Regions from separate parts of the Streptomyces laurentii genome, predicted to be linked through region 2. Evidence: riboswitches for the same ligand, from Rfam matches in the RefSeq annotation. Region 2 holds a riboswitch; each other region holds the start of a gene.
What was found. Region 2 has a riboswitch for cobalamin ahead of ABZ693_RS08820 (ABC transporter substrate-binding protein). Riboswitches for the same ligand answer to the same signal wherever they lie in the genome.

Region 1: another riboswitch for cobalamin. It lies ahead of ABZ693_RS19675 (ABC transporter substrate-binding protein); the one in region 2 lies ahead of ABZ693_RS08820 (ABC transporter substrate-binding protein).
Region 3: another riboswitch for cobalamin. It lies ahead of ABZ693_RS31975 (CbtB domain-containing protein); the one in region 2 lies ahead of ABZ693_RS08820 (ABC transporter substrate-binding protein).

The regions. Positions count from the first base shown of each region.
Region 1 covers NZ_JBEYHT010000030.1:22,802-26,065, forward strand. The annotation lists gene ABZ693_RS19670 (FecCD family ABC transporter permease) at 1-432, opposite strand, end outside; gene ABZ693_RS19675 (ABC transporter substrate-binding protein) at 576-1,619, opposite strand; cobalamin riboswitch at 1,691-1,894, opposite strand; gene ABZ693_RS19680 (MFS transporter) at 2,095-3,264, shown strand, end outside.
Region 2 covers NZ_JBEYHT010000009.1:147,502-150,765, forward strand. The annotation lists gene ABZ693_RS08815 (FecCD family ABC transporter permease) at 1-567, opposite strand, end outside; gene ABZ693_RS08820 (ABC transporter substrate-binding protein) at 564-1,556, opposite strand; cobalamin riboswitch at 1,636-1,839, opposite strand; partial or broken gene ABZ693_RS08825 (phosphotransferase) at 2,126-2,230, shown strand; partial or broken gene ABZ693_RS08830 (aspartate aminotransferase family protein) at 2,533-2,967, shown strand.
Region 3 covers NZ_JBEYHT010000077.1:12,985-16,248, reverse strand. The annotation lists gene ABZ693_RS31985 (glycosyltransferase family 2 protein) at 1-807, shown strand, start outside; gene ABZ693_RS31980 (CbtA family protein) at 884-1,783, opposite strand; gene ABZ693_RS31975 (CbtB domain-containing protein) at 1,799-2,020, opposite strand; adenosylcobalamin (AdoCbl) riboswitch at 2,070-2,218, opposite strand; gene ABZ693_RS31970 (histidine phosphatase family protein) at 2,302-2,859, shown strand; gene ABZ693_RS31965 (GntR family transcriptional regulator) at 2,889-3,245, opposite strand; gene ABZ693_RS31960 (SdpI family protein) at 3,248-3,264, opposite strand, start outside.

The sequences.
Region 1 (3,264 bases), on a different contig from region 2:
CGCCGCGACCCCCGCCAGGACGACACGGTCTGTCGAACCCCCCAGCGTGTGACTGAGCAGCAGGACCAGGGCGAAGGAACAGAGCGCGCCCAGGAAGGCGCCTCCGGTGACGGAGACCAGACCCCCGCCCACGCCGAGGACCACGACCGCGACCGCGCCGGCCGATGCGCCCGAGGACACCCCGAGGACGAACGGGTCGGCCAGCGGATTGCGCAGCAGCGACTGCATCACCGCGCCGCACACCGCCAGCCCGGCACCGCACACGGCCGCGAGGAGGGTACGGGGCAGCCGCAGCTCCCAGACGATGCCGTCCCGGATCGGGCTCAGGCCGGACGGGCTTCCGCCCAGATGGGAGGCGACCACGGACCAGGCGTCCGGGACGCGGATGTCGGCCGGGCCGATCGTGAGGGCGAGGGCGACCGAGGCGCACAGGAGGAGGACCCCGGCGGCCCCGGCGAGCGGGGGAAGCGCCCGGGACGTACGGGGGGCACGGGGCGTACGGGGGGCACGGGGCGTACGGAGGGTACGGGGTGTGGCGGGGCTCGCCTCGGCCGCCGTGTCCGGGCCGGTCCGGGTCACTTCGCGAGCCCGTACGTCCGCAGCGCCGCGGCCACCTTCTCGATGCCCTCGACGGTGCGGATCGTGGGGTTCATGGCCTGGCCGCTGAGGATCACGTACCGCTTCTTCCGTACCGCCGTCATGTTCCGGGTGACGGGATGCGACTCCAGGAACTCGATCTTCTTCGCGGCGCTCTCGGCCGACTGCGCCTTGCGGGTCAGATCGGCGATCACCAGCACGTCGGGGTCGCGGTCGGCGACGGTCTCCCAGTTGATCTGCGGCCACTCCTCCTTGGTGTCGTCGAAGACGTTCTTCACCCCGAGCGTCCCGCTGACGATCCCCGGCGCGCCGCAGCAGCCGGCCATGTACGGCCCCTGGGAGTCGGAGAACCAGTACAGGACGGACGCGTCGCCGAAGTCGGCGCCGGCCTTGGCCTCGTCGACCCGGGCGCGGAGTTCCCCGACGAGCTTCTCGCCGCGCTCCGGGACGTCGAACACCCGGGCCAGGTCGCGGATCTCGCCGTACACCGTGTCCATGGTCAGCGGCCGGGTGCGGATGCCGTCGCCGTCGCCGCTGTTGTCCTTGCCGACGCAGTCGGTGGGGGAGAGGTACGTGGGCACGCCGAGCCGCGCGAACCGCTCCCGGGGCGCCACACCGCCCTTGCCCAGGGTGTAGAGGAAGGAGGCGCTGACGAAGTCGGGTTCGGCGTCGAGGACCTTCTCGAACGACGGGTAGCGGTCGGCGAGCCGGGGAACCTTCGCGTTCGCCTTCTCCAGCCCCTTGAGGACCGGGTCCGTCCAGGTGGCGGTGCCCACCATGCGGTCGGCGAGCCCGAGCGAGAGCAGGATCTCGGCCGACCCCTGGTCGAGGGCGACGGCCCGGCTGGGTGCGCGCTCGATCTGCACGCGCTGCCCGCAGTCGTCGAGACGGACGGGGTATCCGGCGGCCGTCTCCTTCGTCTCGGCGGAAGCGGCCGGGCCTCCGCCGGTGCCGCAGCCGGCCACGAGAACGGCACCGGCCACGAGCAGGGCGGCGGAACGGACGGGGTGTGCGAGGGGCACGGAAGGAGTCCTCTGCGTCACGGCTCATGCGCGGAGCCTGTCGTACGGTGCTCCCCGGGCGGCGGCGGGTGCCGCCACTCGGGCCGCCAGCAGGTTTTCGGACTCGGGGTCGTCCGGACGGAGCGCCTTCCCAGGCCCCATGGGGCCCAGTGGCCGATGCTCCGCCCGTCACCCTCACCGCTGCGCGTCAGTTCCGGATTCCCACCGGATTCCCTGACCCGTGCACATACCGTGTCGATACGTACAGAGGTGCGACTGGCCCGGGCAAGTTACCACAGGCGGATCTTGGCCCGGCCGGCCGGCCGGAGCGAGGCCCGTCCGCCCCTCCCTCCAGCCCGCCGTCACCCGCCATCGTCCAGGCCGAAGCTTTACCTCGGGCCTTCTGGGAATCCCGGGTGAATGGTTATTCACTTGATACGGTGAATCATTATTCACCTCGCATCCCGTCCTGCCTCTGGAGTGCCCTGTGGCCCCGATAGCCGTCCCGCCGGACCCAGCCGCCACCCCCGACGGGCCCACGGGCCGGCCCGGAGTGCGGGAGCGGGCCACGGTCCCGGTACTGGCCTTCGGCGGCATCCTCATGGCCGTCATGCAGACGGTCGTCGTTCCGCTGCTGCCCGATCTGCCCCGGCTGACCGGCGCCTCGGCGGGCGCCGTCTCCTGGATGGTGACCGCCACGCTGCTGGCCGGCGCCGTGCTCACCCCGGTGCTCGGACGCGCCGGCGACATGTACGGAAAGAGGCGCGTCCTGCTGGCCGCGCTCGGGCTGATGACCCTGGGCTCGGTGCTCTGCGCGCTCTCGTCCGACATCGGCGTACTCATCGCGGCCCGCGCGCTGCAGGGCGCCGCGGCCGCCGTCGTCCCGTTGTCGATCAGCATCCTGCGCGACGAACTGCCGCCCGAGCGGACCGGATCCGCGGTCGCGCTCATGAGCTCCACCGTCGGCATCGGCGCGGCGCTCGGCCTGCCGCTCGCCGCGCTCGTCATCCAGTACGCCAGCTGGCACACCATGTTCTGGGCGACCAGCGGCCTCGGCGCGGCCGGCTTCCTGCTCGCCTGGTGGGCGGTCCGCGAGTCGCCCGTCCGCGCCCCCGGCCGCTTCGACGTCGTCGGCGCGCTGGGCCTGGCCGCCGGACTGGTCACCCTGCTCCTCGGCGTATCGCAAGGCGGTCAGTGGGGGTGGGGAAGCCCGCGCGTCATCGGCCTGTTCGTGGCCTGCGTGGTGATCCTGGGACTGTGGTGCGTCCAGCAGCTGCGCGTCGAGCGGCCCCTGGTCGACCTGCGCCTGGCGGCCCGCCCGCGCGTCGCGCTGCCCCACGTCGCCGCGCTGCTGGTCGGCTTCGGCTTCTACGCCAACTCCCTGGTGACGGCCCAGCTCGTCCAGGCGCCCGAGGCCACCGGCTACGGGCTCGGCCTGTCCATCGTCGGCAGCGGCCTGTGCCTGCTGCCCGGCGGCCTGACCATGCTGCTGTTCTCCCCGCTGTCGGCCCGTATCTCGGCGTCCCGCGGCCCGCGCGTCACCCTCGCCCTGGGCGCCGCCGTCCTCGCCGTCGGCTACGCCGTGCGCATCGCGGACAGCCGCGACCTGTGGATGGTCATCGTGGGCGCGTCGATCGTCGCCACCGGTACCTCCCTCGCCTACTCG
Region 2 (3,264 bases):
CACGACGAACGAGGTGTACGCGCCGCATATCTGCCCCACCGCGATGCCGGCCAGCACGGTCCGCGAGGCCGGCAGGGACCGGCTGCGCGCCCCGGCCAGTGCCAGCACGACGACGACGGCGATCAGGGCGCCGGCGAAGGCGGCAGCCGGGAGCGCGCTGACCGCCGCGGCGCCGGAGACTCCGACGCCGAGGACGATCACGGTGACCGCGCCGACGGCGGCGCCGTTGGAGATCCCGAGCAGGTAGGGGTCGGCCAGGTCGTTCCCTGTCAGGGTCTGCAGCACCGCGCCGCAGACCGCGAGTCCCGCGCCTGTCGCGGCGGCTCCCAGGACCCGTGGCAGCCGTAGTTGCCAGATGATCTGGTCGTCCAGCAGCGTGACGTGGGAGTCGCCGAGGCCGAGCCGGCGCAGGACGACGTCGGCCACGATGCGCGGCGGCTCGTGGACCGATCCCACGGCGAGGCCGAGCAGGACGGTGACCAGCAGCAGGAACACGGCAACGGCCAGGGCCGCCGCCGCGCGGCGCGCTCCTGTGGGCCGTGCGGCGGGACGATCTGCCGCGGTCATGAACGCGGGTGCAGCTTGCCGAGGCCGGCCGAAACCCGGGCGGCACCGCCGGCGAGCAGCACGCCGGGCGTCGACTCGGAGAAGGGCACGACCACGAACGCACGGTTCCGGACGGCGCTGAGCTTGCTCAGTACCGGGTCGTGATCCAGGTAGTCGATCTTGGCCTGTGCGGTGTCCCAACTGGCGTCCGCAAGCACGATGGCGTCCGGGTCCGCCGCGGCCACCCGCTCCCAGCTCACGCTCTTCCAGCCGCCGGGCAAGGTGCCGAAGATGTTGTGGGCGCCGACGGCGTCAAGCACGAGCTGGGGGCCGCCATGGCCGGCGCCGACGAGCGGAGTCTTCGTGCCCGAGTCGTACCAGAGCACGTTCAGGCCCTTGCCCGCCGCCTTGGCCGCGAGTTCCGAGAGCTCCTGCTTCTGATCCTTCTGGATGGCGGCGGCTCGTGGTTCGACACCGAAGACCTTGGCGATATCGCCCAGTTCGTCCCAGACCGCCTGGAAGGACGCCGGCGGCACCTGCTTGCTGTCGGCGCAGCCGAACGGCGACAGATAGGACTCGACGCCCTGGGAGCTCAGATCCGCCCGTGTGCCCGCCACCTTGTCGGTGAACGCGCTGGAGTAGGAGGCGTAGAGGAAATCCGGACGCGCCGCGAGAAGCTTCTCCTTGGCCGGGTACTCCTTGGAAAGCACCGGGACGGCTTCGTAGGCCGCCTTCCATTTCGCCGGGACCGCGTCGTCGAGGTACGCCGTTCCGGCCATCCGGTTCTGCAGACCGAGAGCCAGGGCCACTTCGGTGGCGCCCTGGTTGAGGGTGACCAGCCGGCTCGGTGGTGCCGCCACGGTCGTGGTGACGCCACAACTGCTCACGCTCACCGGCGCTCGACGGCCGCTCCCGGCCGCCTCGGCGGGCTTGTCGGCCGCGGGCGCACCCGTACAGGCGCTGAGCGCCCCGACGAGCAGGAGTGCCGCAGCGGCAAGGCCGGAGCGCATGGGGCGCGCCGGGCGTATGGAACGTTCACTTCGAAACGGGCGCAAGGGACCCCCAGGCACGTGTTCTCCAACCCTCGTGGAACATGTCGCGCCGTGGCCGGTCTCCTGGCTTCCGCATCAACGCTTCACGACCGGCCTTCCCGGGGGCTCGTCTCCGATCCACCCAGTGGCCCTGACCGCTCCGGGAGCCGTCAGCGAGGGCCGCGGAACTCCGCAGCTACAGTGGCGAGGGCCGCACCGGCTTTCAACCGGTTTCCCGTACACCACGGCGGCGACAGGCTACCAAACCACCGGGAGTCCGGCCGTGAGGGGAAGAGTCCCGGCCCTCGGCATGGTTCCCGTGTCGGCCTCGGCCTGATTCGAGTGTGACGACCACTCCGCTGCGGGGCGCGGTACATCGAGCGTGGCACCACGGGTGACCAACGTGAAGCCTCCGGCGATTACGGATCTGATCTCGTGGTGAGACCTGTTCCGGCCAGGTGTTTCACGGCTGTTCTGATTCAGGTGCACCAGGACGGGGGTCAACAGTGCACGAGCTCCGTTCCGCAGTCGTGCTCGTCACGGGTGTCATGGCGTCCGGGAAGTCCACCGTGGCCCAACTGCTGGCCGAGCGACTGCCGGGCTCCGTGCACCTGCGCGGCGACGGCTTCCGGCAGATGATCGTGTCCGGTCGCTGCCGCTCGGCCTCACTCAAGACCAGCGGCTCCAGCCTGTTGTCACCCACAACCCACAACCCACAACAGACCGAAACCAAGCGCCGCCCGTCAGCCAGACCCCCGAATTGGTACGGAAATCGACTCATGTGGTGACGAACCAACTCCCAACCAGATCACTAGGACTGGCCCGAACCCTCCCTTACGGTGGGCGAGTTGATCGTCGCACCCTCGGGGAGGCGGCTTCCCCCTCCCAGCATCTGGGACGACGCCCATGCCCCGAGCCCACCGCCCCGGACCCCGCGGGCACCCCGCCGGGTCGGTCCGGACCCGGCGGCGAACCGGACCTGAGCCTGGTGCTGCATGTCGCCGACGAGATGCGGGAGCGCGGCTGGTACCTCCAGCCCCAGCTCTCCTTCGACGGTCTGCCGCCCAATCTGCACCTGACGCTCACTACGGCGACCGTCGACCGGGTCGGCGCGCTCCTCGCCGACCTCACCGGCTCCCTCGCCGCGGCGCGGGCTCTCGAACCGGTCGTGGTGGATCCGGGGCTGAGGGACCTGGCCGAGGGCCTCGACCCCGACACGCTCACCCCGGAAGAGGTGGCCGGGTTCCTGGCCTTCGCCGGCCTGGGCAGCGCTGACGGTCAAGGGCTGCCGTCGCGGATGGCACCGGTGCTGGCCTTGCTGGACGCGCTGCCACCACGTCTGAAGGAGCGGCTGCTGGCGGAGTTCATCGGGTCCCTGTTCCGCGTCTGAGGCGTCGGAGTCGTCGGACGCGCCGGGCGTCCCAGGGGCCGGCGCCGCCCGTCACCGGCCGATCGGGAGTTCCGCCGGGGGGATGGGCGGCCCGTACGCTCCCCTCCTCGGTGGTCATTTTCGGCCAAGGCCCGAAGGGGCCTGTCGATCTTGCTTCCCTCTCGGTACCCCGTCCGGTGATGCTGGGGCGCGGTGGACACCCCACCAGGCAGCGGGACTTCCGCCCACGGGGCTCGCGGACCTCCCGACGACGTGCCGTGCGCCGGACCGCCGGACCGGGCACGGACCAGAACGGTG
Region 3 (3,264 bases), on a different contig from region 2:
CGTCCGTACGCGGAGCGCTGGATCAACCCCGCGATCATGGCCAAGATGCCGGTCAACGAGAAGCTCGTCGCGCACTGCCTGCGCGAGGGCCTCACCGACGAGCTCGCCGAGGTCGTCGCCTGGCAGCTGGCGGGCCGGCCCGGCAAGACCGTGGTGCGCGGCGCCAAGGCATATGCCGCGCCGCCGTTCCCGGCCGCCGACTCCCCGGAGTACGAGGAACTGTGCGAGATCACCGGCTCGGTGATCGGCGCCAGCCCGCGCCGTCGCGTCGACAAGCTCGCCTGGCGCGGCACCGTTCTCGACCTGGAGGGGTACGCGTACATCGACCAGGTCGACACGCGGGACCTGGTCACCGAGGTCGTCCTCACGCAGGCCGGCTCCGGCCGGAGGCTCGTCTTCCCCGTCGAGCACGTGCCGTCGCCGCATATGACGGTCAGCCGCGGCAAGGAGACGTACGACTACGGCCGGGCCTGCTTCCGGACCTCCGTCGACCTCGGCACCGCCGACGGCGGAGCCGCGCTGGGCCAGGGCGACTGGCACGTCTCGCTGCGCTGTACGGCGGGCCGCCTGTCGGCCGAGGGCGGTCTCGGTTCCGCGCTCGGCGGCAAGGTCAGCAAGCGGGCCGACGAGCACGCCGTCACGCTGCCCGGAGCCGCGTCCCGCAAGCCGCACACGGTGCGCGTCGGCCCCCGCGACACCGAGCTGGTGCTCCAGCTGAAGCAGGCGCCGTCCGCCCTGTCCGCGTACGCCTTCAGCTTCGGCTGGAAGGCCGCCCGCGCGGTCCGCAAGCGCATCGACTGGCGCTGATTCCCCGGCAGCCGACGACACGACGGCCCCGGGCCCGTACCCCTTACGGTGTACGGGCCCGGGGCCGTCGCGCTGCTCAGGCCACGGGGGCCGGGGTGCGGGCCGGGTCCGCGGTACGGGCGGCCGGTGGTGCCAGCAGCCGCTCGGCGAGCGGGCCGAAGGCGAGCGCGAACGCCACCCACAGTGCCGCCTGGACGCCGAGGCTCGCGAGCCGGAACTCCCACAACACGGCCGCGGGGAACCCCGGTCGCACGGAATCCCCGTTGCCGGGCAGGAACACGCAGGCCACCGCGACCGCGGCGACGAAGCCCGCGCCCGCGACGACCGTCGCGTTCCAGTTGCCGAGGCGCGGGGCGAGCCGGCGGCCCGCGACGACGGCGGCGATGCCGAGCAGCACGCTCAGCAGGATCATCAGGAAGTACAGCGAGGTGCGCTGCCCGATGGTGTCCGGATTGCCGACGGCCGGTGGGGTCGCCGGGTACTTCAGATACGGCACCAGGGTGACCGTGGTGAAGGCCGCCGCCGCGACGAGCGCCGCGGTGGCCCTCGGACCGAAGCGGCCCACCCGTCCCAGCACGAAACAGAACGCGAGGGACGCGATGCCGCCGAGGGCGACGCCGTAGACGAGGACACCGGTGGCGAGACCCGCCGTGGACTGGAGGTCCCGGCTGACGATCTCCTCCTCCTCGTGCCCTCCGGCCTCGTGCCCTCCGGCCTCGTGCCCTCCGGCCTCGTGCCCTCCGGCCTCGTGACCGGTGGCCGGGGGAGCCGCGGATCCGTGGCCCGCGGCGTGTTCCGCCGCGGCGCCGGCCTCCTCGACCGCGATGGAGGCGTCGACGGACGGTTCACCGGCGACGTAGGCCACGGCGAAGGCGAACAGTCCGGCGATCAGGCCCGCGAGCATGCCGCGGACCAGCAGTTTCCCGACGAGAGAGCCCAGCGGGGCCCGGCCGTCGGGAGTGGAAGGGGACGACATGGATGCGACGTCCCCTCAGTGGCAGGGGAATCCGAGCAGATGACGCCCGTCGTGCACCCACTCGTGCACGTCGCTGCCCGCGAAGACGGACAGGGCGCCCTGTTCGGCACCGACGAAGTAGAGCGCGACGAGCATCAGCAGACCGCCGAACAGTGCCCAGGGCAGCACGGAACGGACCGGCAGGGACACCGGAACGGTGACGGCGGGGGTGGTCGGTACGGCGGCGGACGCCGCGATGGCCTCGGCCATGGTGGAACCTCCTCGGGAACTCGCGTCCCATACGGTGGTGCGCGACGACGGCGTCAGGTCTGACTCGCCGCCGCCGGGCACGCGGTAGGGGTACCGGATGCGTGGACCGGGAGCGGCACACAGTGGCGCGACCGTGCCGGATTCCCACCGGACTTCCGTCTCGCCGTCGTCGATCTATGGAAATGTCAACCGACGGTACCGCGCCGGACACGCTGCGCCAAGAGTGCCGAACTCCCGGCCCGCTTCCGGCCGTTGAGGGATGGATCACCATGACGACACGACTCACGCTGATCGCCCCGGCCCTGAACGCGGCGCTGCGCGAGGCCCGGTTCGACGACGCGGGGCCGGTGGAGGCGGAGCGGCGGCCGGTGTGCCCCGGGCCGCGGGTGCGGGTGGTCTGTTCGCCGTCCGGGCGGTGCCGGGCGACGGCCGCCGCGCTCGGCCTGGAGACGTACGCGGAGGAGCCGGCGCTCGCCGGGTGCGCGATGGGGCGCTGGCGGGGCCGCCGGCTCGACGAGGTGACCGCCGCCGAACCGGAGGCGGTGGCCGCCTGGCTCGGCGACCCGGGCGCCGCCCCGCACGGCGGTGAGTCGCTGCGGGAGCTGCGGGCCCGGGTGGCGGGGTGGATGGAGTCCCTGGAGGGCTCGGCGGACGGTGTGGAGAGGTGGGCGGTCGCCGAGCCCGACGTGATCCGCGCGGCCGTCGCGTACGCGCTCGGCGCGCCCGAGGAGACCTTCTGGCGCCTCGACGTACGCCCGTTGTCCCGTACGTCGTTGAGCGGCCGCGCCGGACGCTGGAACCTCCGGCTGGACACGCCGGTGGGGTGACGCGTGGCCGGCCCGGCCGGCCTGGGTGATCAGCTCAGGCTGGTACGGGTGAGTTCCAGGAACTCGTCGTCCGTCACGCCCAGCCGGCGGGCCTCGCCGACCAGGGCGTGCAGCCGCTCGACGAGGTGCGCCCGGTCCGGGGCCTGGGCGCCCGGCATGATCACGGCGCCGCGGCCCCGGCGCAGCTCGATCAGGCCCTCCTCGCGCAGTCGCTGGTAACCGCGCAGCACCGTATGGACGTTCACGCCGAGGGAGTCGGCGAGTTCGCGGGCGGCGGGCAGGCGTTCGCCGGGTTCGGCGCTGCCGTCGGCGAGGGCACCGCGCACGCAGGCGGCGATCTGGTCGCCGAGGGGTACGGCGGAGGTGGAGTCGACCCGGAAGAGCACGCTCAGATCCTCTCACCGG